DNA from 3 places in the Trinickia acidisoli genome. Region 3 is predicted to be linked to each of the others. Evidence: predicted binding sites of a transcription regulator. Region 3 holds the regulator's gene; each other region holds the start of a gene.
What was found. Region 3 encodes LexA, which represses DNA repair genes until DNA is damaged. Its sites were predicted from a motif close to ACTGTATNNNNATACAGT; they were not measured.

Region 1 (9,613 bases), 670 kb from region 3:
TCGGCCAACACTGGGTGAACTTGTTGGCTACGGCGGGTATCGAGTGTGAACTACACAACCGCTATCTGAACGGCGCGCTTGGCGAAATCCCCGCCGATCAATGCGCGCCTGAGCTGTGGCTCGTCGACGAACGCGACGAGATGCTCGCAAGGCGCATCCTGGAGCGTGCGCAAAGCGGCCCGCCGCCCGGCGCTGCCTCGTGGCGGTGCCATAGCTGCGGCGAAACACTGGAGCCGCAATTCACGGCATGCTGGCGCTGCGGCGCAGTGCGCGAAGCGCTCTGAAGCGGGTTTGGAGAATCGGCGGATGAAGCCCGTTCAGCCGACCCAAACGGCGATGGTCAACATGAGCAACAAGATCATCCACAGGATGACGGCTCGCCAGACGAGGCCGACCGCCGATTGCAGCGTACGCGGCGTGCAATCGTCGCCGACGGTCATCGGGCCACCGTCGGACGCGCCGAGTGCGTCGAGGCTCGACGGCTCGGCCAGCGGGCCGGCAAGGCGTGCGCCGAGCGCCCCGCTGCCGGCAGCGAGCAGTACGCCCTCGTTGGTGTCGGGCCATTGGCGCGCGTGATTGCGCCACGCGTAGATCGCGTCCTCGAAGTTGCCGACGATCGCAAAACCGAGCGCCGTCAATCGCGCCGGTAGCCAGTCGATAACCAAAAACGCGTTGCGCGCGAACGTGCCGAAGGCGGCTGTGCGCTCGCCCGCGGACACGCTCCAATTGCGCGCCAGATATTCCGAGATGCGATAGAGCACGGCGCCGGCGGGACCGATCGGCACGAGAAACCAAAAGAACACGCCGAACACGTGCCGATGCGACGCGACGACGGCGTGAATCAACGTATGGCGCACGATCTCGCCGACGGGCATATCGACTGTATCCATGCCCGTCCATTCGGCGAGGATTTCACGCGCGCGCGGGACATCGTCGTTATTGAGCGCGAGGTGAATATCGGTGAAGTAATGACTGAACTGCCGAAAACCGAGCGTGAAATAAACGATGACGACGTTCCAAAGGAACGCCAGCACGAAACTGATTCGATAAAGGACGTAATAGATCGCGGCGACGGCGAGCGTCCAAGGCAGCGCAACGACGAGCCAAGCCAGCATCCCGTGTTTTCTCTTGCCTGCGTCGAAACCTTGCGCAGCCGATTCCGCGTGATACTGCAGCAGCGCAAAGATCGGGTTGCTCTGCGAGAGCGCGCGCAGTTGTTCGATGACAAGGGCCAACAATACGGAGAAAAAGGTCATGCGAGGGGCCGTGGCAATTCGAGTTTGTTCATTTATCGCATAACGATAGCACAGCGTGCCATGTCCGCATGCGCTCGTCCCGGTTCAACGACACCCAATACAACACGCAGCTTGCGCATTCAAGCAGCCAGAAAGCGATAGAAATTGCGCAGCATGCCGGCTGTCGCGCCCCAGATGAAATGCTGACCGCCCGTGCCCGCGCGGGGATAGGGCATGGCGAAAAAGCGACGCTCTCCGCCTTCCCAACGCAGCAACCGCACCTCGTGATTGGCGGGGTTCATCAGAAAGCGCAGCGGCACCTCGAAGATTTCCGCGACTTCGAGCGTATCGGCGTGCACCGTAAAAGGCGGATGAACGAGCCCGACGACGGGCGTCACCCGAAACCCGGTACCCGTCAGGTAATCGGGCAGTGCTCCCAAAACCTCGACACATTCGGGAGCAAGCGCGACCTCTTCCTGCGCTTCGCGCAGGGCCGTCGCGACCGCGTCCGGATCGGACGGCTCCCGGCGGCCGCCCGGGAAGCTGATCTGCCCGGCATGATCGCTCAGATGATCGGCCCGCTGCGTGAGCAGCACGGACAGCCCGCCTTCGCGCACGACGAGCGGCACGAGGACAGCCGCGGCGCGTGGATCGCCGGCCTCAGAGGCGAGCGTCTCGAACGGCTCGGGCGCCCATGCCAAACGTTGGGCGAATCGCTCGCGCAAGCCTGCGGGCGTCAACCGATACGCGGCCACGCCGGGCAAACCGGCACCGGTCGACTCGATCGGGAGTACCTCGGGTTCGAAGACGGGGCGAATCAACGTAGGGCTCGTGAAGTCGTGGACGGATATCCGCCATTGTGACTCGGCAAACAAAAAAGAAAAAAGCACCCGAAGCGGATGCTGCGGGTGCTTTTTCTTCCAGCTTGCACGCTTAGGAAGCCGCGCGGTCCTTCGAGACCAGCTTTTCCTTGATGCGCGCCGACTTGCCCGAACGCTCGCGCAGGTAGTAGAGCTTTGCACGACGCACATCGCCGCGACGCTTCACGACGATGCTGGCCAGCAGCGGCGAGTACGTTTGGAACGTACGTTCGACGCCTTCGCCCGACGAAATCTTACGGACGATGAACGACGAGTTCAGGCCGCGGTTGCGCTTGGCGATCACCACGCCTTCATAGGCCTGGACGCGCTTGCGGGTACCTTCGACCACGTTCACGTTCACGATCACCGTATCGCCGGGAGCGAATTCGGGGATCGACTTGCCGGCGAGCACGCGCTCGATTTCTTCCTGCTCGAGTTTTTCAATCAGATTCATCACTGACTCCTTGTGCCATCTTGTCGGCGTTATGCCTGCCGCGTGCCGCATGGGCAGTTTGGCTTGGCCCCGATAGAGGATGGGTTCACATCTGGCACCGCATCCGCGGCACCGCCTGCGCCTTGCGCGCGAACCGAAGACCTTCAGGACTCCGATGCCGCCTTCGCAAGACTTGCGAGCCATGCCTCGTCGGCACGGCTCAGCATTTTGTTCCGCCTAGCGCGCTCGATCAGATCGGGCCGCTTGGCGAACGTGTTTCTCAGTGCCTCTTTGCGTCGCCACTGCCCGATTTCGGCGTGATGGCCGCCGAGCAGCACATCGGGCACGCGCACGCCCTCGTATTCCTCGGGACGCGTGTAATGCGGGCAATCGAGCAACCCGTCGACGAAACTGTCCTGCACCGCCGACTGCGCATCGCCGAGCACACCCGGCAACTGCCGCACCACCGCATCCATCAATGCCATCGCAGGCAACTCCCCGCCGGAGAGCACGAAATCGCCGAGGCTCACTTCTTCGTCGACACAGCGATCGATGAGACGCTGATCGATCGCTTCATACCGCCCGCAGAGCAAAACGAGTCCTGGCTCGCACGCGAAGCGCATCACGCGTTCGTGATCGAGGGGCGCACCTTGCGGCGACATCATCACGACGCGGGTACCGCTCACGCCGAGGGCAGCCTGCGCGGCCTTCGCTGCGCCGATGGCTGCCTCGAGCGGCTTGGCCAGCATCACCATGCCGGGCCCGCCGCCGTACGGCCGATCGTCGACGGTACGGTAGTTGTCCGACGTGAAATCGCGCGGATTCCATGTCCTCAAGCCGAACCGCCCTTGCTTCGCCGCCCGGCTCGTGATGCCCCACTCGGTAATCGCGCGGAACATCTCGGGAAAGAGCGTGACGACATCGAACTGCATCGCGCGCTCCCTGGTGTCGACCATGCTCAGTAATCGGCTTCCCAATCGACGACGATACGCCTCGCCGCCTGATCCACCGTTTTCACGTACACGCCGACGAACGGAATCAACCGCTCGCCGGTAACCGGCTGCCCGTCCTTGTCTTGCGACGGGTACTCGATGCGAAGCACCGAATGCGCACCGTTGTCGATGAGGTCGATAACGACGCCGAGCGCGATGCCCGCCTCGTTGACGACTTCGAGGCCGATCAGATCGACCCAATAAAACTCATCTGTCCCGAGTGCGGGGAAATCGCTGCGGCATACATGGACACACCAACCGCGCCACGCCAGCGCTTGATCGCGATCGCCGGGGCCGCTCAACTGTGCGACGACGCTATCGCCATGCACCTTTGCCACCACCACGGGCGCCGATTTGATTTCGCGCCCCTTGACGAGCCACCAGCATTTCGCGCTCGTCAAGGCATCGCCGCCTTGGCGCGCGCTTGCATGCGCCGCAACTTTGACCCAACCCTTCAGGCCGTATGCGTCGACGATGGCACCCACTTCGACGGCATCGTCCGGCAACGTATCGACCGGCTCGATGCCCGACGCTTGACCGACGGCTGCACTCGCCTCATTGCGCTCGACCGGCTTGCGCGCGAACGCGCCAAACGACACAGACGCCCGGGAAGTCGTTTTCGCTCGCCCCGAGCCGCTCGAATCACGAACGGACATCGACAAACCTCACAGTTGCTCAATCACGCGCGCCATTGACCAAGCGGCGTCAGCACGGTGCGCATCGCGCAGGGTGCAAACTGCCGTGGCCCATGCCGCCGCCAGTGCGATTAAGCAGCCGGTTGCGCCTTTTGCGCTTGCTTCACGAGACGCTCGACCGTCGGCGACAGTTGCGCGCCAACGCCTTGCCAGTACGTCAGGCGATCCTGCGCAATGCGCAGCGACTCGCCCTTCGTCGCGACTGGGTTGTAAAAACCGACGCGCTCGATGAAACGGCCATCGCGGCGATTACGCGAATCGGTGGCGACGATGTTGTAGAACGGGCGCTTCTTCGAGCCGCCACGTGCCAAGCGGATGATGACCATGCTGTAATCCTTGAAAACCGGGGGTTCGGAACTACTGAAACGATCGATTATAGCGGGAAACTGAAACCATAACAAACACTTACCGATTCGACCGTACGGCATTGGCAACTCGGGACGGGCCCGGAACCGGAGCGGGGACGTACAATGCGCGCTCGGGCGTCCGCGCGAGCGGACGTGTTACCTCGATGAACTCCCGCAGCTCGCCTTCACGGACATGTCCACTCGCGTTTCTTCTGCTCCCACACGCTTTCGCTCCAAGACGCTCACCGCCCTGCTCGCTTTTCTGTTCGGCAGCGTCGGCGCTCATCGTTTCTACCTGTATGGTTCTCGCGACCTGTTTGGATGGGCCCACGTGATCGGCACAGCCTTGGGCATCCCCGGGGTGCTGCTGCTCGTCGCTTCGGAGCGAACGTCGACGCTCGGGTGGCTGCTGGCTATTCTTGGCGCAATATCGGTATTGGCGGCCTTCCTTGCGGCAATCGTCTACGGGCTGCGCCCCGACGAAAAATGGGACGCGCAATTCAATGCGGGCCATACGGCCCGGAGCCGTTCCGGCTGGGGCGTCGTCTTCGTTGTGATCTTTTCGTTGTTCATCGGTGCGCTGCTGCTCATGAGCGGACTCGCCTTGACGTTTCAAACGTACTTCGAGTCGCAGAGCAACGTGGTCGGCTCGCTTTCCCAATAAACACGACCGGGGGCCGGTCAAAACAAGCTCAGTTGCGGATTCAGGGGCTCGGCCGTGGCCGGCTTCTGGAAATGCGACATATCGAGGATGCCGTGTTGCCGTGCGTTGAGGCCAAGTCGTTTGACTGCCTTCGCAAACCGCTGCTTGAGCAATTCGGCCCAGGCCCCCTCTCCCTTCATGCGATGCGCAAAGGACGAGTCGTAGTCCTTGCCGCCGCGCATGTCGCGCACGCGAGCCATCACGCGCTCCGCGCGCTGCGGAAAATGCGCGGCCAGCCAATCTTTGAAGAGGGGCGCCACCTCCCAAGGCAAACGCAGCACGATGTAACTCGCGCTCGTAGCGCCGGCTTCCGCGCATGCTTCGAGCACGCGCTCGAGATCCGGCTCGGTGACGAAAGGGATCACTGGTGCCACGCTGACCCCAACCGGAATGCCCGCTTCGCTGAGTGTGCGAATCGTGCGTAGCCGCCGCATCGGCGTAGCCGCGCGCGGCTCCAGCGTACGAGCAATCTCGACATCGAGCGTCGTGATCGTGACGGCGGCCATCACCTGCCCCTGTTGCGCCATCGGCGCGAGCAAATCGATGTCGCGCTCGATCAGCGACGACTTCGTTATCGCGGCGAACGGGTGACCGTAGTCGTGGAGAACCTCGATGACACGCCGGGTTAGGCGCAATTCACGTTCGATGGGCTGATATGCGTCCGTGTTCACGCCGAGCGCGATCGGCTCGGGTAGATAGCTTCTTTTGGACAGCTCGCGTTGCAGCAACTCCGGCGCATTGACCTTCGCGTAGATGCGGCTCTCGAAATCGAGCCCCGGAGAAAGTCCGAGATAGCTGTGAGTCGGACGGGCGAAACAATAGATACAGCCGTGCTCGCAGCCACGATAGGGGTTGAGCGAAACGCTGAACGGAATGTCGGGCGACGTGTTGCGGGTCAAGATGCTTCTGGCCCGCTCCTCGAATACCTGCGTCTTGAAAGACGGCCGAGCGCCGTCTTCGCTCGCCGACACCCAGCCGTCATCCACCGCTTCTCGCTGGTCGAGTTCATAGCGCCCCTGCAGATTCGTAACAGCGCCCCGGCCCTTGAGAGGCGTAGGCGGAGCAATGGGGTATTCGGCGTCGCGGTCGTCCATCATACGTGCTCGCGGTACACGGAGCTTGGCCTGTCTCCCGACGAGAGACGCCAGCGGCAGCATGCCGGTACAAGATCCGTCCATGCTACGCCGATACTGTATATTTGTACAGTATCGCATTGGAGCCGCCGGTGCCGCGGGGGGCACTACGTCAAAGCTGGACGCGTATCGATGCGAGCGCGACGCCGACAGGGAAAGGGGGATGAGTCGGCGCGAGGGGGTAACGATCGAGCGCGGTGCGAATTGTCGAGCGAGGCTTTCCGGAGCCTGCTTTCCGGAATACAACGAGACTTTTTGTTCGAGCATAAAGCACAAACCCCCGGTAGCGGGCGCGCTAACGGGGGTTTGTAGGGTAGGGAGCCTGACGATGACCTACTTTCACACGGGCAATCCGCACTATCATTGGCGTGGAGTCGTTTCACGGTCCTGTTCGGGATGGGAAGGGGTGGTACCAACTCGCTATGATCATCAGGCATGACTTGTTGCTACGAGGCTTGTGGGCCGCATAGCCAATCTGGGAAGAAGTATTGAGCGCGCGGTGTGGGCGGGCTCGGTGTTTCGGTGTAATGGGGGGTGATCGATGGGGGGTGATTGCGTGGCACGGATACGCGAGTCAAACCTTGAGCGCTGAGCCCCCGTTCGGGGGTGCTCTTCAGTCGGTGCTGAGGCACACACACTGAAGGCGAAACGCTCCGGTTATAGGATCAAGCCGTACGGGCAATTAGTATCGGTTAGCTAAGTGCATTACTGCACGTACACACCCGACCTATCAACGTCCTGGTCTTGAACGACCCTTCAAGGGGCTTAAAGCCCCGGGGATATCTCATCTTAAGGCGAGTTTCCCGCTTAGATGCTTTCAGCGGTTATCTCTTCCGAACATAGCTACCCGGCGATGCCACTGGCGTGACAACCGGTACACCAGAGGTTCGTCCACTCCGGTCCTCTCGTACTAGGAGCAGCCCCCTTCAAATATCCAACGCCCACGGCAGATAGGGACCAAACTGTCTCACGACGTTTTAAACCCAGCTCACGTACCTCTTTAAATGGCGAACAGCCATACCCTTGGGACCGGCTACAGCCCCAGGATGAGATGAGCCGACATCGAGGTGCCAAACACCGCCGTCGATATGAACTCTTGGGCGGTATCAGCCTGTTATCCCCAGAGTACCTTTTATCCGTTGAGCGATGGCCCTTCCATACAGAACCACCGGATCACTATGACCTGCTTTCGCACCTGCTCGACTTGTCGGTCTCGCAGTTAAGCACGCTTATGCCATTGCACTATCAGCACGATTTCCGACCGTACCTAGCGTACCTTCGTACTCCTCCGTTACGCTTTGGGAGGAGACCGCCCCAGTCAAACTGCCTACCATGCACTGTCCCCGACCCGGATCACGGGCCAAGGTTAGAACCTCAAACAAACCAGGGTGGTATTTCAAGGACGGCTCCACGCAAACTAGCGTTCACGCTTCATAGCCTCCCACCTATCCTACACAGATCGGTTCAAAGTCCAATGCAAAGCTACAGTAAAGGTTCATGGGGTCTTTCCGTCTAGCCGCGGGTAGATTGCATCATCACAAACACTTCAACTTCGCTGAGTCTCGGGAGGAGACAGTGTGGCCATCGTTACGCCATTCGTGCAGGTCGGAACTTACCCGACAAGGAATTTCGCTACCTTAGGACCGTTATAGTTACGGCCGCCGTTTACCGGGACTTCAATCAAGAGCTTGCACCCCATCATTTAATCTTCCGGCACCGGGCAGGCGTCACACCCTATACGTCCACTTTCGTGTTTGCAGAGTGCTGTGTTTTTATTAAACAGTCGCAGCCACCAGTTTATTGCAACCCCTTCACCCTTCTGGCGCAGGCCAGTCAAGCTACAGGGGCGTACCTTATCCCGAAGTTACGGTACCAATTTGCCGAGTTCCTTCTCCCGAGTTCTCTCAAGCGCCTTAGAATACTCATCTCGCCCACCTGTGTCGGTTTGCGGTACGGTCATCATGAGACTGAAGCTTAGAGGCTTTTCTTGGGACCCCTTCCGATTGCTTCGCAGCACTAGGCCGCTCGCGCCACACCCTTGAATTACGCGCCCGGATTTGCCTAAGCGCCTTCTCCAATGCAGCGACCGGGACTTCCAACACCCGGACAACCTTCCGCGATCCGTCCCCCCATCGCATCTCACGACGGTGCAGGAATATTGACCTGCTTCCCATCAGCTACGCATTTCTGCCTCGCCTTAGGGGCCGACTCACCCTACGCCGATGAACGTTGCGTAGGAAACCTTGGGCTTACGGCGAGGGGGCCTTTCACCCCCTTTATCGCTACTCATGTCAGCATTCGCACTTCCGATACCTCCAGCACACCTTACGGTGCACCTTCGCAGGCTTACGGAACGCTCTCCTACCATGCGCACTTGCGTACGCATCCGCAGCTTCGGTGACTGGCTTAGCCCCGTTACATCTTCCGCGCAGGACGACTCGATCAGTGAGCTATTACGCTTTCTTTAAAGGGTGGCTGCTTCTAAGCCAACCTCCTGACTGTTTTAGCCTTCCCACTTCGTTTCCCACTTAGCCAATCTTGGGGACCTTAGCTGGCGGTCTGGGTTGTTTCCCTCTTGACACCGGACGTTAGCACCCGATGTCTGTCTCCCGTGATTGCACTCTTCGGTATTCGGAGTTTGCTATGGCGAAGTAATCCGCAATGGACCCTTCAACCATGACAGTGCTCTACCCCCGAAGGTGATACACGAGGCACTACCTAAATAGTTTTCGGAGAGAACCAGCTATTTCCAGATTTGTTTAGCCTTTCACCCCTATCCACAGCTCATCCCCTAACTTTTCAACGTTAGTGGGTTCGGTCCTCCAGTACGTGTTACCGCACCTTCAACCTGGCCATGGATAGATCATCTGGTTTCGGGTCTACGCCCAGCAACTGAACGCCCTATTCGGACTCGCTTTCGCTACGCCTGCCTTAATCAGTTAAGCTTGCTACTGAACGTAAGTCGCTGACCCATTATACAAAAGGTACGCCGTCACCCCTTACGAGGCTCCGACTGTTTGTATGCATGCGGTTTCAGGATCTATTTCACTCCCCTCCCGGGGTTCTTTTCGCCTTTCCCTCACGGTACTGGTTCACTATCGGTCGATCACGAGTATTTAGCCTTGGAGGATGGTCCCCCCATCTTCAGACAGGATTTCACGTGTCCCGCCCTACTTCTCGTACGCTTAGTCCTTCAACACTGTTTTCGCTTACAG
Region 2 (9,613 bases), 1.1 Mb from region 3:
ATCCGCTGCGCCGCCGGCAGCTTGCGGCAGGCAAGCGCAATGACGACGGCGTTGTCGCCGCCGAGCAGAATGTCGATGACGATGATCTGAAAAACCACCGCCCAATGAAGGGTCGCAAAGAAGTCGAGCATGGTGTCGAACATGAGGGCAATCACCGTTCCAGAGCGCATCGTGCAGCGATAAAAAAGCGAGGGAGCATGGCTTGCTCCCTCGCTTCTTCTCGTCTGTCGGAAGCCTTACGAAAGAATTTCGCAAGGATACCAAAACGACTGGCCGGCCGTGCCGCGGGCTACAGCGCGCGGCATGACCTCACACGGCGGCTTACAGGATCGACTTCAGCAGACGCCCCATCTCCGACGGATTCTTCGTCACTTTGATGCCGCAGGCTTCCATGATTTCGAGCTTCGCATCGGCCGTATCGGCACCGCCCGAGATCAGCGCGCCGGCGTGGCCCATGCGCTTGCCCGGGGGCGCCGTCACACCGGCGATGAAGCCGACGACCGGCTTCTTCATGTTGTCCTTGATCCAGTAAGCGGCGTTGGCCTCGTCCGGGCCGCCGATCTCACCGATCATGATGACGGCGTCCGTATCCGGATCGTCATTGAACATCTTCATGACATCGATGTGCTTGAGCCCGTTGATCGGGTCGCCGCCGATACCGACCGCCGACGATTGGCCGAGACCCAGCGCCGTCAGTTGCCCCACGGCTTCATACGTCAGCGTGCCCGAACGCGACACGACGCCGATGCGGCCCTTGCGGTGGATGTGGCCCGGCATGATGCCGATCTTCAGCTCGTCCGGCGTGATCGTGCCCGGGCAGTTCGGCCCGAGTAGCAGCGTCTTGCGGTTTTCGCGACGCATGCGGTCGCGCACTTCGATCATGTCGCGAACGGGAATACCTTCGGTGATGCAGATGGCCAGGTCGAGGTCGGCTTCGACCGCTTCCCAGATCGCTGCAGCCGCGCCGGCGGGCGGCACGTAGATGACCGAGACGGTCGCGCCCGTTTCGGCCTTCGCTTCCTTCACGCTCCCATAGATGGGAATGCCTTCGAAGTCTTCGCCGGCCTTCTTCGGATTCACGCCCGCGACGTATGCTTCGCGGCCGTTCGCATATTCGCGGCATGCGCGCGTATGAAACTGGCCGGTCTTGCCGGTGATGCCCTGCGTGATGACCTTCGTGTCTTTGTTGATCAGAATCGACATGTATTGACCTCTGTTCGTATCCGGTTGCGCCCGAGCCGCTTACGCGTTGCCCTGGACAGCCGCGACGACCTTCTGCGCAGCCTCTTCCATGCTGTCCGCCGAAATGATCGGCAGGCCCGATTCAGCAAGCATCTTCTTGCCGAGGTCTTCGTTCGTACCCTTCATGCGCACGACGAGCGGGACGTTCAGGTTCACCGCCTTCGAGCCGGCGATCACGCCTTCCGCGATCACGTCGCAGCGCATGATGCCGCCGAAGATGTTCACGAGGATCGCCTTCAGGTCCGGGTTCTTCAGCATCAGCTTGAACGCTTCGGTGACCTTTTCGGTCGTCGCGCCGCCGCCGACGTCGAGGAAGTTCGCCGGCTCGCCGCCGAACAGCTTGATCGTGTCCATCGTCGCCATGGCCAAGCCCGCGCCGTTCACGAGGCAGCCGATGTTGCCGTCGAGCGAGATGTAGGCGAGATCGAACTTCGACGCTTCGACTTCAGCCGGATCTTCTTCGTCGAGATCGCGGTACGCGACGATTTCGGGATGACGGAACAGCGCGTTCGAATCGAAGTTGAACTTCGCGTCGAGCGCGATCACCTTGCCGTCGCCCGTGAGGATCAGCGGGTTGATTTCGGCGAGCGATGCGTCCGTTTCCCAGGTGGCCTTGTAGAGGCCTTGCAGGATGGCGCGCGCTTGCGGAATCGAAGCATCGGGCACGCCGATCTTCTTCGCGAGATCGTCGGCTTCCGAATCGAGCAGCCCCTTCGACGGGTCGACGGCCACCTTGTAGATCGCTTCCGGCGTCTTTGCGGCGACTTCCTCGATGTCCATCCCGCCTTCGCTCGAAGCCATCACGACGACCTTTTGCGACACGCGGTCGATCACGAGGCCGACATAGAGCTCCTTCTTGATGTCCGCGCCTTCTTCGATCAGCAGGCGGTTCACCTTCTGGCCTTCCGGACCGGTTTGGTGCGTGACGAGCTGCATGCCGAGGATCTGGTTCGAGTACTCGCGCACTTGCTCGAGCGACTTGGCTACCTTCACGCCACCGCCCTTGCCGCGACCACCCGCGTGGATCTGCGCCTTGACGACCCAAACCGGGCCGCCCAGCTCCTCAGCGGCCTTGACCGCGTCATCCACCGAAAACACCGGCTTGCCGCGCGGTACCGCGACGCCGAATTTCCGCAGGATTTCCTTTCCCTGGTACTCGTGAATCTTCATGCGTGATTCCCTTCAGTCTGAGAGTTGGATTGAACTTCGTGATCGCTGAGTGCCTTCGAGCCGGGCGCGTCGGACTGCGCCGTGCGGCTTACGGAGATCGACGCCTTGCCCGCCGAGGCGCCGCTCGTTTGGAGGCTGCGCGGTACGTGCCCGTACCAGCGCGGATAAAAACGCCGCACTGCCTCGCCGTCGAACCGTAGCGCATGGCAGCGGTCGAGTTGAAACGGCGGTTCGCGATGAGCGTCGGAACCTTCCGGTGCATCCGTCGCGCTATCGCGCGGGTTCCAGACGTCGCCGGCGAATGCTTGGACCGCGGCCGTCGGGAGGATGGAGCAGAGTTCGGTGAGATGCGTACAGCCAGTCGTTCCGGCGAGCAAGCGCCGAGCTTGGCGGCGGAAATCGTTGAGGAGGTTGAGACCGATGAGGGCGCGATAGGCGGGATTGGAGGCTTCGCAATGACCGGGATACGGCACCCATTCCGACGACGCTTCGGCGTCGACGATGGTGAGCTTGCGGTCGATGGTGATGCGGAGCCAGAGTTCATGGATCGGTAGGCCTTTGGGCCGGACACCGGGAGCCAATGCGACATCGCGCGGCTTATGGTCGGTCAGACACGCCTCGATATCCCACAAGCCGTCGTCGCGCTCGAAGGCTTCCGCTCGGATTGCGCGGTGATGGCGCAACTGGCGGGAAACGGGCGGCGAAAGCGGCATGCGAGGGGAACGGCTGGAGAGGAGAACCGAGGGATTTTACCATACCGGATATTTGAGACGCCGGCCGCCCACTTTGTGGTACGTCCGCACCGCATGCCGCAGTCGCACGCGCGGCACCCCTGGCGCAAATCGCGCCACGCGGCGACACGCGGCTACTCGTCACGCCAGTCGTCGTCACCCTTGAGAATTTGGGAGATCGTCGCGCCCGAAAAACCTCGCATCGCCAGAAAGCGCGCCTGCTTCGCGCGCTCGGCCGGCGACTGCGGCAACTGACCGAACTTCTTGCGCCACACCGCTTGGGCACGGGCTCGCTCGGTGTCGCGCAGTTGCGAGCCGACCGATTCGATCAGCGCGCCGTCGAGCCCGTGTTGACGAAGCTCGCCGACGATACGGCTTGCCCCCATCCGCGCCGAGCGCCGGTTCATCACGCTCTCTGCAAAGCGCGCGTCGGATAGCAAACCTTCGCGCTCGAGCGCATCGAGCAGCGGATCGAGCGCATCGCCCTCCTCGACGAACGGCGCCAATTTGCGGGTGAGCTCGGCGCGGCTGTATTCGCGCCGCGAGAGATAGTCGATCGCTCGCGCCTTGAGCGACCGGGTAGGCCGACGCGAGCGACCGCCGCCTTCGGACGCGGAAGACGACGAATCGGACGCCTCGTGATTCGACGAAGGGTCGAGCGGATCGGCATGGGAGGCACCTACGTCGGCACCCAATGCTTCGCCGCGAAGCCCTTCGCGCGCACCGAAGCGGCGCCCTTCACGGGGACCGCCCGGCGCCACCCGCCCTTTGCGTATCACGCGCGGCTTACTCTTCTTCGTCGGCTACTTCGACGTCGCCGCCGCTACCGACCGGCATCGCGTTGACGCCGAGCGACTCGCGGATCCGATTTTCGATCTCGCGCGCCATGTCGGGATTCTCGCGCAGGAATTCGCGCGCATTGTCCTTGCCTTGGCCGATCCGCTCGCCGCTGTAGCTGTACCAGGCACCGGCCTTGTCGACGATCTTCGCTTGCACGCCAAGATCGATGATTTCGCCTTGGCGCGAAATGCCCTCGCCGTAGAGGATGTCGAAGATCGCCTCGCGAAACGGCGGCGACACTTTGTTCTTGACGACCTTCACGCGCGTTTCGTTGCCGATGACTTCGTCGTTCTTCTTGATCGAGCCGATACGGCGGATGTCGAGCCGCACCGATGCATAGAACTTCAGTGCGTTGCCGCCCGTCGTCGTTTCCGGATTGCCGAACATGACGCCGATCTTCATCCGAATCTGGTTGATGAAAATAACGAGGCAGTTCGTACGCTTGATCGTGCCCGTCAGCTTGCGCAGCGCCTGCGACATAAGCCGCGCCTGCAAGCCCGGCAGCGAGTCGCCCATTTCGCCCTCGATTTCGGCCTTCGGCACGAGCGCCGCGACCGAGTCGATGACGATCATGTCGATCGAGCCCGAGCGCACGAGCGCATCGGTGATTTCGAGCGCTTGCTCGCCCGTATCGGGCTGCGATACGAGCAGATCGTTGACGTTCACGCCGAGCTTCGCTGCATATTGGATGTCGAGCGCGTGCTCGGCGTCGATGAACGCCGCCGTGCCGCCGAGCTTTTGCATTTCGGCGATGACTTGCAGCGTCAACGTGGTCTTACCCGACGATTCCGGCCCGTAGATTTCCACCACGCGGCCCCGCGGCAAACCGCCGACGCCGAGTGCGATATCGAGGCCCAGCGACCCCGTCGACACCACTTGGATATCCTCGGCCACCTCGCCATCGCCGAGCCGCATGACCGACCCCTTGCCGAACTGCTTTTCGATCTGCGCGAGCGCGGCGGCGAGCGCCTTGCTCTTTTCAGCCGTCAGTCCAGCCGAGCCTTTCTTGCTTTCTTCCATGAATCGTCCTTTGCTATGATGAGCGGGCGTCTGAGGCGGGCGGGCCGGGCGATGGGGCGCTGTGAGACGTCTGTGAGACGTCTGTGAGACGTCTGTGAGACGTCTGTGAGAAGCCTGTGAGACGCGATTGCGATCACGCAGTCGATCACACAGTCGATCACGCAGGCGCCCCACGTTTGCGACACTATTTCCGGCTAGCGCACGAAACGCAGACACTGTATAAAAAAACAGGGTTCTTTGCAAGCCCGATGCACGCGGATTTGCGTTGCGGCAACGGAGCGTCCACCCGGCGCCACGTGCGAGCCGCCCCCGACATCGAATCCAGACAAGACCATCGGAGACACCCGCTCAGGGCCGGCACGAAAGCGCCGGCCGGCCGCGCGGCGCATCATGCGAATACTCATTGCCGAAGACGACAGCATACTCGCGGACGGCCTCGTCCGATCACTCCGCCAATCGGGCTATGCCGTCGATCACGTCAAGAGCGGAAGCGAAGCCGATGCCGCGCTGTCGATGCAGACGTTCGACCTCTTGATCCTCGATCTCGGCCTGCCGCGCCTGTCCGGGCTCGAAGTCCTGCGCCGCCTGCGCGCCCGCAATTCGGCATTGCCCGTGCTGATCCTGACGGCCGCCGACGGCGTCGACGAGCGCGTGAAGGGGCTCGACCTCGGCGCCGACGACTACATGAGCAAACCGTTTCATCTGAACGAACTCGAAGCGCGCGTGCGGGCGCTGACGCGGCGCGGCAGCGGCGGAGGGCCGACGCTCGTGCGGCACGGCTCGCTGACCTACGATCAGGTGGGGCGCGTCGCCGCGGTCAACGAGCAAGTGCTCGACCTCTCCGCCCGCGAGCTCGGCGTGCTCGAAGTGCTACTTGCGCGGATCGGCCGGCTCGTGTCGAAGGAGCAGCTCGTCGATCATCTTTGCGAATGGGGCGAGGAAGTCAGCAACAACGCGATCGAAGTGTATGTGCATCGCCTGCGCAAGAAGATCGAGCCGAGCGGCGTGCGCATCATTACCGTGCGCGGGCTCGGCTACTGCTTGGAGAAACCTGCTTCGAGCTGCACGGGCACGCCCACGCCGCTGCCCCGCGCGATCGTGACTCCGGCGCCAGACGTCCCGAACGCGCCCGCCCCTTCTCCGACGCAAACCGACGTTGCCGCAAGCGCCCGACCGAAGTAGGCCCGCCGTGGCCTCGCCCATTTCCGAGCAGGACGGCGTCCAACCTTCGCCCGGCTCACCCGGCTCGCTCCCGCCCATGCCGCGCGACGCGCAACTGCCTGCGGCCGAGCGCGCCGTCCTCCGCGCCAACCCGTTCGCGCCGCCCGACGAAACCGAGCCGAGCGCGACGAGCCGGCCCCGCTCGCTGTTCGGCGAGATTCTCGACTGGATGCTCGCGCCGCTCTTGCTACTGTGGCCGATGAGCATCGCGGTCACTTATCTCGTGGCCAAGACGATCGCGAACGGACCGTTCGACCGCGGGCTCGAGACCGACACCTACGTGCTCGCGCGACAAATTCACCCGGTCAACGGCGTGGCCACGCTGACCCTGCCCGAGGCCGCACGCGATTTCCTCACGGGCGACAACATCGACAAAGTCTTCTATCAGGTGATCGGCACGCGCGGCGAACTCGTCACGGGCGTATCCGACCTGCCGCTGCCGAGCGAGGACGATCGTCCGCAGCCCGGTCTCGTCGAATTTCGCGACGCGACGCTGCACGGCAACGACATCCGTATCGCATACACGACGGTGGCGCTTCCCGCCGGCGCGGGCGCAGACGCGGGACAAGCAGTGCTCGTCCAAGTGGCCGAGACGTTCGACAAACGCAGCGCACTCGCCAACGAGATCATCAAAGGCGTGATCCTGCCTCAGTTCGTGATCCTGCCGTTGGCGATCGTGCTCGTCTGGTTCGGGCTCTCGCGCGGGCTCGCCCCGCTGACGACGCTGCAATCGAACCTGCGCACGCGCCGGCCCGACGACCTCTCGCCGCTCGAAGCATCGAGCGCGCCGCCCGAGATCGAGCCGCTCATCACGTCGTTCAATGACCTGCTCACGCGGCTCGCGCAAAACATCGACTTGCAAAAGCGCTTCATCGCCGACGCGGCGCATCAGATGAAAACGCCGCTGGCCGGCCTACAGATGCAGGCCGAACTCGCGCTGCGCCACGAGGTGCCGCCCGAGGTGCGACGCTCGCTCGAGCAGATCGGGACGGGCGCCGACCAAGCCGCGCGCCTCGTGACGCAGTTGCTCGCGCTGGCGCGCGCGGAGAACCGCATGTCGGGGCACGTCTTCTCGCATGTCGAAGTGACGCACCTCGCGCGCCTCGCGGTGCGCGACTGGGTGCGCGCGGCGCTCGCCAAACAGATGGACCTCGGCTATGAGCCCCCGGACGAGCCTGTCTTCGTCGAAGGCAACCCGATCATGCTCCGAGAAATGCTGTCGAACGTGATCGACAACGCCATCCGCTACACGCCGGCCGGTGGCCGCATCACCGTGCGCGTGCGGCCACAGCGCGAGGCGGATCGCGTGCACATCGAAGTCGAAGATACGGGCCCCGGCATCGCGCCGGCCGAGCGGCCCAAGGTGGTCGAGCGGTTCTATCGCATCCTCGGACGAGAAGGCGACGGCAGCGGCCTAGGCCTTGCGATCGTCAGGGAAATCGCGACGATGCACGGCGGCACGCTCACGCTCGACGATCACGTCTACCAAGCGTCGCCGCGCCTCGCGGGCACGCTGGTTAGCATTAGTCTGCCGATTTCGGAAACCACTCCGTGCTTACCCTGAGAGCGCGGTACCGCGGCGGCGTCCACTTCCGCGCACGAATCGACCGCCATCGTTAAATCAACGATGTTTCAAAGTTTTAGCGCCACAAAGATAGAAAAAAACCACCAAATCCGTTTCTGACGGATAGGCAACGAAGATGTCTTCGGCGTCAGTGAGCCGTAAGTTTCCGTTCCAATAATCGACGACGGGGTGTGCGCCAAGTGCGGCCGCCTGCGAACTCAATATCAAAAATTATTTGGAGACGACTCATGGCAACCGTTGGCGGGCAAATTGCGCGCGCGCAGATGACGAGCGACGAGAAGCGAGTAATCTTCGCGTCATCGCTCGGTACCGTATTCGAGTGGTACGACTTCTATCTAGCGGGCTCGCTCGCGGCTTACATCAGCAAGAGCTTCTTCTCCGGCATCAACCCGACGGCCGCCTTCATCTTCACGTTGCTCGGCTTCGCGGCGGGCTTCGCGGTGCGCCCGTTCGGCGCGCTCGTGTTCGGGCGGCTCGGCGATATGGTCGGACGCAAGTACACGTTCTTGATCACGATCATGATCATGGGCTTGTCGACCTTCGTCGTCGGCTTCTTGCCCGGCTACGCGTCGATCGGCTTTGCCTCTCCGGTCATCTTCATCGCCATGCGGTTGCTGCAGGGCCTCGCGCTCGGCGGCGAGTACGGCGGCGCGGCCACCTATGTCGCCGAGCATGCACCGGCCAACCGTCGTGGCTACTACACCTCGTGGATTCAGACGACGGCGACGCTGGGCCTGTTCCTGTCGCTGCTCGTGATCCTGGGCGTGCGCACGGCGATGGGCGAGGAATCGTTCGGCGCCTGGGGCTGGCGCATCCCGTTCATCGCGTCGCTGATTTTGCTGGGAATCTCCGTCTGGATTCGTTTGCAATTGGCCGAATCGCCGGCATTCGAGCGCATCAAGGCCGAGGGCAAGACGTCGAAGGCGCCGCTGACCGAATCGTTCGGCCAATGGAAGAACTTGAAGGTCGTGATTCTCGCGCTGATCGGCCTGACGGCCGGCCAAGCGGTGGTCTGGTATACGGGCCAGTTCTACGCCCTCTTCTTCCTGACGCAAACGCTGAAGGTGGACGGCACGAGCGCCAATATCCTGATCGCGCTGGGGTTGCTGATCGGCACGCCGTTCTTCGTGTTCTTCGGCTCGCTGTCGGACCGGATCGGCCGCAAGCCCGTCATCATGACCGGCTGCCTGATCGCCGCGCTGACTTACTTCCCGCTGTTCAAGGCGCTGACGCACTATGCGAACCCGACGCTCGAGGCTGCTGAACAGAGGGCACCGATCGTCGTCATCGCCAATCCGGACGACTGTTCGTTCCAGTTCAACCCGGTCGGCACGGCCAAGTTCACGAGTTCGTGCGACATCGCGAAGAGCGCGCTGGCGAAGTCGGGGCTGAACTACGAGAACGTGGCGGCGCCGGCGGGCACGATGGCTCAGATCAAGGTCGGCGATACGGTGATCGACACATACGACGGCAAGGCGGCCGACGCGAAAGACAAGGCGAAAACATTCAGCACGACGCTGGCGGGAACGCTCAAGAGCGCCGGCTATCCGCCCAAGGCCGACCCGTCGCAACTGAACTGGCCGATGACCGTGGCGATCCTTGCGTTGCTCGTGATCTACGTGACGATGGTGTACGGGCCGATCGCGGCGATGCTCGTCGAGATGTTCCCCACGCGCATTCGCTACACATCGATGTCGCTGCCGTATCACATCGGCAATGGCTGGTTCGGCGGCTTTCTGCCTGCGACGGCGTTCGCGATCGTGGCGGCACAGGGCAACATCTACTCGGGACTCTGGTATCCGGT
Region 3 (9,613 bases):
ATTCGCGACGTCGCATCGAGCAATCTCTATCTGCAGTACGACATCTATCACATGCAGCGGATGGAGGGCGAGCTTGCCGCGACGCTGCAAAAGCATTTGCCGCGCATCGCGCACATCCAACTGGCCGATAACCCGGGCCGGCACGAGCCGGGCACCGGCGAAATCAACTACGCCTTCTTGTTCGACTGGCTCGATCGGCTCGGCTACAGCGGCTACATCGGCTGCGAGTACAAGCCGCGCACGACGACGCTCGAAGGCCTCTCGTGGGTCCGCGAGATCGCCGGGCCGCACAGCACGCGCTGACACGGCTATCCGCGGGAAGACGCGTCGCGCGCTCCCCGCTCCACCCAAACACGACAAACCGCTAAACGGAACATCTCGACATGGCAAAGATCGGTTTCATCGGACTCGGCATCATGGGCGCGCACATGGCGCGCAATCTGCTCAAGGGCGGACACTCGCTTTCCGTCACCGGCTCCTATCCGGTACCCGACGATCTGCGCAAACAGGCGCACGTCGTGGCCGACTCCACGGCCGTCGCACGTGAATCGGACATCGTGATCGTGATGGTGCCCGACACGCCCGACGTCGCGAACGTCCTGTTCGCCGACGACGGTGTGGCGAAAGGCCTTTCGGCCGGCAAGCTCGTGATCGACATGAGCTCGATCTCGCCGCTCGACACGCAGGATTTCGCCAAGCGCATCAACGCGCTCGGCTGCGACTACCTCGATGCGCCCGTCTCGGGCGGCGAAGTCGGCGCCCGCGAAGCGACGCTTTCGATCATGGTCGGCGGCCCCGAGCAAGCGTTCGAGCGTGCGAAGCCGCTGCTCGATCTGATGGGCAAGAACATCACGCTCGTCGGCGACAACGGCGCTGGACAGACCTGCAAGGTCGCCAACCAGATCATCGTCGCGCTGAACATCGAGGCCGTCGCCGAAGCGCTGCTGTTCGCGGCGCGCTCGGGCGCCGATCCCGAGCGCGTGCGCCGTGCGCTGATGGGTGGTTTCGCATCGTCGCGCATTCTCGAAGTGCACGGTGAACGCATGACGAAGCGCACGTTCAAGCCCGGTTTCCGGATCGACCTGCACCGCAAGGATCTGAACCTGGCACTCGACGGCGCGCGCAAGCTCGGCATTGCACTGCCCCACACCGCCAGCGCGCAGCAACTGTTCAGCGTCTGCGCGGCACACGACGGCGGTAGCTGGGATCACTCGGCGCTGTTGCGCGCGCTCGAAATCATGTCCGGTTTCGAGATTGCCGAAGCGCCTGCTGAAAAAGGCGCTGCGGCGGTTGCGGGCTGACGATGTCCGGGCGGCGCCAAGCGCCGCCTACGCATCGAATCCAGTAGCGAGAATTCGGCCGTTCGACACCAATCGAACGGCCAGCACGTGGGGCGCCTCGCCTTGCGTGCGCAAGGCAAGACTGACGCGCAGCCCGCGCATCGCAAGATGCGCGGCACCCGCGACAGGCAAGCCAAGCGCGCGCAAGGTAGGCAAAAAGCCGCTTTCGGGCTGAGAGCGGCAGTGGGGTCCGCAGCGGCACCCGACGACGCCGGGGAAGCCTTGGTCGGTCAGACGTCGTCGTCGGGTGTCCGTCTGTCGGATTGCCATTCTTTCAAACGGGCAGGAGCGCAAACTTTCCTGTCGCCATGTATCGGGACCGCACGCGCCCGATGCCCGCATCCCCAGTCAATACGTATCGAAAACCTGCTGCAGCGCGGCCGGTTCGTGCTCGCCTGCGACCAGCGCGAGCATCAGGAGCACCCGCGCCTTATAGGGATTGAGCGTGCCGGCGCTGACGAAGCCGAGCGCATCGTCGGGCGCGGCCCCGTTGCGCATCACGTGACCCGAGCCTACGCGCGAAGCCCGCACGACGGCAACGCCGCGGGCGCGCGCTTCTCCGAGCGCCGCCTGCATGGACGCGTGGATAGAACCGTTGCCGGTGCCGGCCACGACGATACCGCGCGCGCCCGCGGCGGCGAGCGCATCGACGGCGATGCGCGACGCGCCCGCGTAGCTCGCGACGACGTCGACGAGCGGCCAAGTAGCGGCGACGACGAACGGCGTCGCGCTCGTGTGCGGCCGCACGGCGGCGCGTTGGAACTCGACGCGGCCGTCTTGCACCCAGCCGAGCGCACCGATCTCCGGCGAGTGGAACGCATCCACGGCATAGGTGCTCGTCTTGACGACGTCGCGCGCGCTATGGATTCGATTGTTGAATGCGACGAGCACACCTTGTCCGCGCGCGGCGCGCGAGCCGGCGACAGTGACCGCGCCGAGCAGATTCAGCGGCCCGTCGGCCGAAAGCGCCGACGACGGCCGCATCGCCGCGGTCATCACGACCGGCTTGTCGGTCTTGACCGTCAGATGCAGCGCATACGCCGTTTCCTCGAGCGTGTCGGTGCCATGCGTGACGACGATGCCGTCGATGTCCTCGCGTGCGGCCAACGCCGCAATGCGCTCGGCAAGCGTCGTCCACAGCGCGAGGTCGAGATCCTTGCTGTCGATGCTCGCGACTTGTTCGGCTTCGATGCGGGCAATCTGCGCGAGTGCCGGCACGGCCGCCAGCAACCGATCGACGCCGACGACGCCGGCTTGATAGCCGGACGTCTGGGCGGCATCGGCGGCGGAGCCGGCGATCGTGCCGCCGGTCGCGAGCACGGCAATACGCGGCAGCGCCGCGGGGGAATTGGAAAAATGAGTCGTGGTCATGGGCGCCATTCTAACCGCGCCGATCGTGGCGATCGAGCGGGCGAACGCTCGCCCTCGCCCGCGCTTTCGCTATGCGGCCTCGCGCAACTGCCCTGCCATGCCCGCTTCGGACAACTGCGGGGCGAACATTTCGATGAAGCGATAAGCGTACGCGCGCATGAACGCGCCCTTGCGCAAGCCCACGCGCGTCGTGCTGCCTTCGAATAAATGCTGCGTATCGAGCGCGACGAGTTCGGCATCGCGCTTCGGATCGTAGGCCATCGCGGCGACGATGCCGACGCCCATCCCGAGCTCGACGTAAGTCTTGATGACGTCCGCATCGATCGCGGTCAGCACGACGTCGGGCAGCGTGCCCACCTTGGCGAACGACGCGTCGATATGCGAGCGCCCCGTGAAATCGCGATCGTAGGTCACGATCGGATAGTCGGCGACATCCTCGAGCGTGACGCGCGCGCGGCTGGCGAGCGGATGGTGCTTCGGCACGACGACGACGTGGTGCCACGAATAGCACGGAAACGTGAGGATGTCGGGGAAGCGATCGAGCGCTTCGGTCGAGATCGCGATGTCGGCCTCGCCGTCGATGAGCATCTGCGCGATCTGCTGCGGATTGCCTTGCCGCAGCGCGAGCTGCACCTTCGGAAACGCTCGCGTGAACTCACGCACCACTTTGGGCAGCGCATAACGCGCCTGCGTATGCGTCGTCGCGACCACGAGATGGCCCGTGTCCTCGTCGGCATATTGCCTGGCGACGCGGCGCATGTTCTCCGCGTCGAGCAACATGCGCTCGATCAGTTGATGCACGGCCTTGCCAGGCTCCGTCAACCCCGTGAGCCGCTTGCCGCGACGCACGAAGATGTCGACGCCGAGTTCGTCCTCGAGATCTTTGATCTGCTTGGACACGCCCGACTGCGAGGTAAACAACGCATTGGCCACCTCGGTCAGATTCAAATTGCGGCGCACCGCTTCGCGCACGAAGCGCAACTGCTGGAAGTTCATGCGAGCGTCTCTCTTCGACAGGGGTTGGGTCATCGATCGTCGCGATGCGGCATGGGCCACGCTGCCGCTCGAGGTTCGCGCTGGGCGGATCTGCCGACTGCCGGCACGCACGTCCCGCGCGCGTCCGAACATGGCTTCCGGCACCCGCCTCGTCCGATGTCTTTTTGTTAGGGCCGGCCCAGTCTAGGCGATGCCGCTTATTCCATGAACAAATAAATCCTCATTTTTTAATGCCGATTTCTGCTAAAGGCGACGTGGGGTCGCAACAACAGGGTTGAAATTCTCTCGATACTGTATAAAAATACAGGCACCTGTCTATCCATACAGTGACGCCCATGACCAAACTCACCGCCCGGCAGCAGCAGGTTTACGATTTGATCCGCCATTCGATCGAGCACAGCGGCTTTCCGCCCACGCGCGCCGAAATCGCGGCGGGGCTCGGCTTTTCCTCGGCCAATTCGGCCGAGGAACATCTGCGAGCGCTGGCGCGCAAGGGCGTGATCGAGTTGGCGGCCGGCGCATCGCGGGGCATCCGGCTGGTGGCGTCCGACGACATGCCGCATCAGTTCACGTTGCCACATCCGGCATTGATGCAGTTGTCTCTGCCGCTCGTGGGCCGCGTCGCGGCCGGTAGCCCCATCCTCGCGCAGGAGCACATCTCGCAGCACTATGCGTGCGACCCGGCGCTCTTTTCGAGCAAGCCCGACTACCTGTTGAAGGTACGCGGCCTGTCGATGCGCGACGCCGGCATTCTCGACGGCGATTTGCTCGCCGTGCAACGACGCAGCGAAGCGAACGACGGGCAAATCATCGTTGCGCGGCTCGGCGACGACGTCACGGTCAAGCGCCTAAAGCGGCGCCCGAACGGGATCGAGCTCATCGCCGAGAACCCCGATTACGAGAACATCTTCGTTGCGGCCGACAGCGCCGACTTCGCGCTCGAAGGCATTGCGGTCGGCCTGATTCGCTCGACCGAATTCTGACTCTGAACACCGTCTGAACACGTTTGGGAGACGCCATGGATCGCCTTGCCCGCCTCATGCCTTTTCGCACCTTCGGCCGCCTGCGCCACTTGCGCGGTCTCGTTGCCTGCCCACCGCTCGAGGCAGTCGCCCCGAGCCCTGCGCGGCAAAACGACAACGCGTCGCTTGCGGGCATGCAGCCTGCCGCGCTGCCCGCATTCGCTCGCGTGTCGCTCAATAGCGCGTTGCATGCGGAGCCGGCGCGACGAGCACCCGTGCGCGTCTATCATGGCGCGTCGCGCGTCATCCTCGTCGGCACGATCGACGCAGTATGCAAAATGATCGATCGATGCATCGACGACGAACGTGCCGGCGCACCGGCCCCACGGTGGGGTTAATCGTTTTTCGCGTGGTAAGCGCGCTGCTTGCACCGGCAACGCTGCACACACGATAGCGACGGCTCGAGGCGTCGAATGTGTGTCGACGAATGTGTGTCGAATGCGCGGCCAACGTTGCCTATCCTCGCGAGATCGCCATTTTTGGTAGGGATCGTTTTCGCGTAGTCTCTGTCGATTAGCATTGGACATCGACAAAGGCCTCCGTCTCATGACAACTGAAAACCGCTCCAACGCCCGAAAACCGCTGGCAGCCGCCGTCGTGGTGGGCGCCGTGATCATTGTGGTCGCCCTGGCCGTCTTCGCTTACGCATCGCCCTACCTCGTGTTGAGCAAGCTGCGCGATGCCGTGCAGGCACGCGACGCGCAAACGATCGATCGCTACGTCGACTATCCGGCGCTGCGAACGAGCCTCAAGCAACAAGTGACCCAGATGTTGAGTCAGCGAGTCGATACGGAAAAGCTCCAGCATCCGCTTGCCGCGCTCGGCGCGCTCGTCGGCATGGCGCTCGTCAATCCGCTCGTCGATGCGTATGCCACGCCCGATGGCGTCGCAGCCTTGCTCGAAGGGCTGCCGCCGCAAGGGAAACCAGGCGAGACGCCGCCGCCTGTCGGCGAGGAGCAACCACAGCCAGTGCAGCCGGCGCAAGAAGCGCCCTCGGCACCTGCTTCGGCTTCGGAACAAACGGCTGCGGCGCCCGCCAAGGGCAGCGCCGGCTATCGAGACATGAGCACGTTTGCCGTCACCTATACGCGCGACACCGACACCCCGCCCTACAGCATCGTCTTTCATCGCCGCGGGTGGTTCTCGTGGCAACTCGATGCCGTCGAACTCGCGCCATAGCGCGCGGTCAGCCCACCCGCGCGCAGTCGAGAGCGTCGACTTGACCGGCCGAGAGCGAGGCGAAGGCAAGGCATAGCTGCGTGCAGCGCGGCGAAGCCGGTCCTTCCGCGCGCTTAGCCGCCTGGACCGCCGGCATGCGCCATGGCCGCAGCCATGCTGGCGTCCTCTTGCTCGTGCGGTGCCGAAACCGCAACGAGGATGCTGCACGAAACGCGGTCGAGAAGCTGCGTGTTGCCGGCCCCCATCCACCATCGCGACAGCCCGCTGCGTGCGCGATGGCCGACGACAATGAGGTCGACTTTTAGCTGATCGGCAAGATTGGTAATTTCGTCGATCGGATGGCCGAACGCAAAGTGCCCGTGCGCTTGTACGCCACGCTCCGTCAGCCAATCGACGCCTTCCTGCAGGATTTCCCGCGCGGCGTCCTCGAAACGGCCGCACGCAACGTCCGTCAGGAGCCCAGCGCTTTGGGCAATGCTCGTACGCATGTCGACGACGGACAGCAAGTGCGTTTCCGCCTTCAGGTCGAGCGCGAGGTCGGCACCGCATCGCAACGCTTTGCGGCCCTCGCGCGAGCCGTCATAGCACAATAGGATTTTTTTGTAGCTTGCCATCATGGCCTCCCAGCCCGCGCGAATCGCGGTTCTTCATTTCAATCATGGTGCGCCGCAGTTGGACTGACAAGGCTAGGAAAACGCCTAGCCCGCCCTCGTCTCTATGCGCATGCACCACGGCGGCGAAAGCGTGCGTCGCTGCGTTGCACCACCGGGCGGCGCCACACTAGCACCACGCCGGCACGAAGCGCGAACGCGCGATGCAATAGAATGATCGCCTTCGGCCTAGAACCTTGGTGCGGTGCGTCTCGTTCGTCCTCATGTCCAATAACGCCATCGAATTTCGCGACGTGGTGAAGCACTATGGCGATAAAGCCGTCGTCGACGGCTTGTCGTTTCACGTCCGTGCCGGCGAATGCTTCGGCCTACTCGGCCCCAATGGCGCGGGCAAAACCACCACGCTGAAGATGCTGCTCGGCCTCGTCGAGCCCGACTGCGGAGCGATCGCGCTATGCGGGCAAAGCATTCCGTCCGGCGCCCGCTTCGCGCGCCAGCGAGTCGGGGTCGTCCCACAGTTCGACAATCTCGACCCCGATTTCAGCGTACGAGAAAATCTGCTCGTGTTCGGCCGCTACTACGGTTTATCGCCGAGCAAAACCCGCGCCATGGTTCCGGATCTGCTTGAATTCGCACGCCTGGAAAGCAAAGCCGACGCGCGCGTCGGCGAGCTTTCCGGCGGCATGAGACGCCGTCTGACGCTCGCTCGCGCGTTGATCAACGATCCCGACGCGCTGATTCTCGACGAGCCGACGACCGGCCTCGACCCACAGGCGCGCCATTTGATCTGGGATCGATTGCGGTCGCTGCTCGCGCGGGGCAAGACGATCCTGCTGACAACGCATTTCATGGAAGAAGCGGAGCGGCTCTGCGATCGGCTGTGCATCATCGAGGAGGGGCGCAAAATCGCCGAGGGGGCGCCGAGCGCATTGGTGGCGAAGGAAATCGGCTGCGACGTCATCGAAGTCTACGGTCCCGATCCGGCGACGTTGCGCGACGAACTCGCGCCGTTCGCGACCCGTACCGAGATCAGCGGCGAAACGCTATTTTGTTACGTCCGGGACCCGGCGCCGGTCAACGAGCGTCTGGCGGGCCGCTCGGGCTTGCGGTACGTGCACCGCCCGGCCAATCTCGAAGACGTGTTTCTGCGGCTGACGGGACGTGAAATGCAGGATTGACCCGCTCCACCCCGATGCAACGGACGTTGCACCGCCGCCGCTTCGAAAGCAGGCAGGTGCCAAAGACGATGCTTACCGCATCAAAGTACGATGCGCACGACGGTTGAGAGAACGAAAGATGGATGCCCCTCCTTACGATACGCGCGGGCGGGCGCGCGACACCGCCAAAACCGAGCGCGCGAGCCGCTGGCGGCTTGCGCTGCCGGCCAACGCAACGAACTGGATCGCGGTTTGGCGACGCAACTATCTCGTTTGGCGCAAGCTGGCGGCGGCGTCGATGCTAGGCAATCTGGCCGATCCGATGATCTACCTGTTCGGCTTAGGCTTCGGACTCGGCTTGATGGTGGGCCACGTCGACGGGGTCTCCTACATTGCATTCTTGGCCGCAGGCACGGTCGGCTCGAGCGTGATGATGTCGGCCACATTCGAGTCGATGTATTCGGGCTTTTCGCGCATGCACGTGCAACGAACGTGGGAAGCGATCATGCATACGCCGCTCACGCTCGGGGACATCGTCGTCGGAGAAATCATTTGGGCGGCGAGCAAGGCGGTGTTGTCGGGGGCGGCCATCATGCTCGTCGCCGGCGTGCTCGGCTATGCGCGGTTTCCGTCGATGCTGCTCGCGCTGCCTGTCGTCGCGCTCGCCGGGCTCTCGTTCGCAAGCCTCGCGATGATCGTGACGGCGCTTGCCCCGTCGTACGACTTCTTCATGTTTTACCAGACGCTCGTGCTTACGCCGATGCTGTTGCTCTCAGGGGTGTTCTTTCCGCTCGCGCAATTGCCCCAGGCCGTCCGTCGCGTCGCCGCGATCCTGCCGCTCGAACATGCGGTCGAATTGATCCGCGCGGCCATGCTGGGACGTCCCATCGACGAAATCGCGGTACATCTGGCGGTGCTGGCCGCTTATTCGATCGTACCGTTCTTCGTCTGCGCCGTACTGTTTAGGCGCAGATTGATGCGATGACATGTGGGATGTCGGCGTGCGGCATACCGGCGTATCGGCCCGGCGCGCATGCCGCGATTCGCGGCGGCCCAACGGCGCCGCAACGGCTCACGCTTCGTCGTCGCTCCACGGGATCTCGACGTCGCTGATAAAAGCGACGGTCGCAAACGGACGTGCCTCGTGCCGGCCGATCTTGCCGTCCGCACGTTGCCATTCGACGCGAAAAACGACTGACGGAGTATCCGCAAGCAGCCACACCGTGCGAATCTCGTCCGGGTCGGCCTCTTCGACAGGGCCATCGAGCGAGATCAGGAGCGTCTGGGGCCAAAGGCCGCCGTCAGGGTCGTAGATGCGCTCGCCGTCGGGAATCGACGTGAACGCCTCGACGCCGATCGTGGCGCAGGCATCGACGACCATCTTGCCGAGCGCCTGCAAAACCGCCGTGGCACGCATGGAATTGGCATGTCGGATCGCGAGGTCGCCGCGCGTCAATGCCTGCTCGAGTTTGGGGTGGGTCTTGTGTGTGCCCATGATGGTGTCGTAGCTCGCTTGGTTCTCGGGTGATTCATCGCCGGCGGCGCGTCAACGCGCCGCCCAATGGACGAATCCTACCATTTGCGCCGTGCCGGCCCGCGCACGACGACGATATCGGACACTTGCACGGGGCGTTCACGCGGGATCGCGCAACGACGGCGACGAATGCCGGCGCTTGTAATGCTCCTGCGCACGACGGTTGCGTCCCATCGTCCAAGCCTCGGACGTATAAGCGACTGCCTTTCCGTGCACAGCCAGATCATCGTGGTAGCGCTGCGTCGAGACGAAATAACGCGGCATTTCGTCGGGCGCGAAACGGATGACCCCGGGTTGCGGACCCATATTGACGCCGCCGGCGTATGAAGCGTTGTTGCGTTCCGACCATCCGTCGTGCGCACCGTGCTGGATCGGCGAATGCGGAAAGACATCGTAGGGCCCA

Region 1: a site for LexA is predicted at 6,455-6,472, ahead of J3485_RS13220 (PA0069 family radical SAM protein). Genes of this name have one in related genera too.
Region 2: a site for LexA is predicted at 5,218-5,235, ahead of recA (recombinase RecA). Genes of this name have one in related genera too.

Annotation. Positions count from the first base shown of each region.
Region 1 covers NZ_JAFLRG010000001.1:2,903,943-2,913,555, forward strand. The annotation lists gene J3485_RS13180 (putative signal transducing protein) at 1-284, shown strand, start outside; gene J3485_RS13185 (CobD/CbiB family protein) at 318-1,256, opposite strand; gene J3485_RS13190 (CoA pyrophosphatase) at 1,376-2,056, opposite strand; gene rplS (50S ribosomal protein L19) at 2,169-2,549, opposite strand; gene trmD (tRNA (guanosine(37)-N1)-methyltransferase TrmD) at 2,693-3,484, opposite strand; gene rimM (ribosome maturation factor RimM) at 3,487-4,176, opposite strand; gene rpsP (30S ribosomal protein S16) at 4,287-4,541, opposite strand; gene J3485_RS13215 (NINE protein) at 4,756-5,226, shown strand; gene J3485_RS13220 (PA0069 family radical SAM protein) at 5,244-6,359, opposite strand; rRNA gene rrf (5S ribosomal RNA) at 6,719-6,832, opposite strand; rRNA gene J3485_RS13230 (23S ribosomal RNA) at 7,060-9,613, opposite strand, start outside.
Region 2 covers NZ_JAFLRG010000001.1:3,378,653-3,388,265, forward strand. The annotation lists gene J3485_RS15460 (TerC family protein) at 1-131, opposite strand, end outside; gene sucD (succinate--CoA ligase subunit alpha) at 322-1,203, opposite strand; gene sucC (ADP-forming succinate--CoA ligase subunit beta) at 1,243-2,412, opposite strand; gene J3485_RS15475 (DUF2889 domain-containing protein) at 2,409-3,125, opposite strand; gene recX (recombination regulator RecX) at 3,278-3,922, opposite strand; gene recA (recombinase RecA) at 3,930-5,003, opposite strand; gene J3485_RS15490 (response regulator transcription factor) at 5,394-6,185, shown strand; gene J3485_RS15495 (sensor histidine kinase) at 6,262-7,788, shown strand; gene J3485_RS15500 (MFS transporter) at 8,037-9,613, shown strand, end outside.
Region 3 covers NZ_JAFLRG010000001.1:2,235,419-2,245,031, forward strand. The annotation lists gene hyi (hydroxypyruvate isomerase) at 1-303, shown strand, start outside; gene J3485_RS10260 (2-hydroxy-3-oxopropionate reductase) at 384-1,301, shown strand; gene J3485_RS10265 (hypothetical protein) at 1,329-1,496, opposite strand; gene J3485_RS10270 (asparaginase) at 1,689-2,720, opposite strand; gene J3485_RS10275 (CysB family HTH-type transcriptional regulator) at 2,781-3,707, opposite strand; gene lexA (transcriptional repressor LexA) at 4,043-4,690, shown strand; gene J3485_RS10285 (hypothetical protein) at 4,726-5,067, shown strand; gene J3485_RS10290 (DUF2939 domain-containing protein) at 5,276-5,908, shown strand; gene J3485_RS10295 (universal stress protein) at 6,022-6,522, opposite strand; gene nodI (nodulation factor ABC transporter ATP-binding protein NodI) at 6,783-7,697, shown strand; gene nodJ (ABC transporter permease) at 7,816-8,661, shown strand; gene J3485_RS10310 (hypothetical protein) at 8,749-9,171, opposite strand; gene J3485_RS10315 (hypothetical protein) at 9,310-9,613, opposite strand, start outside.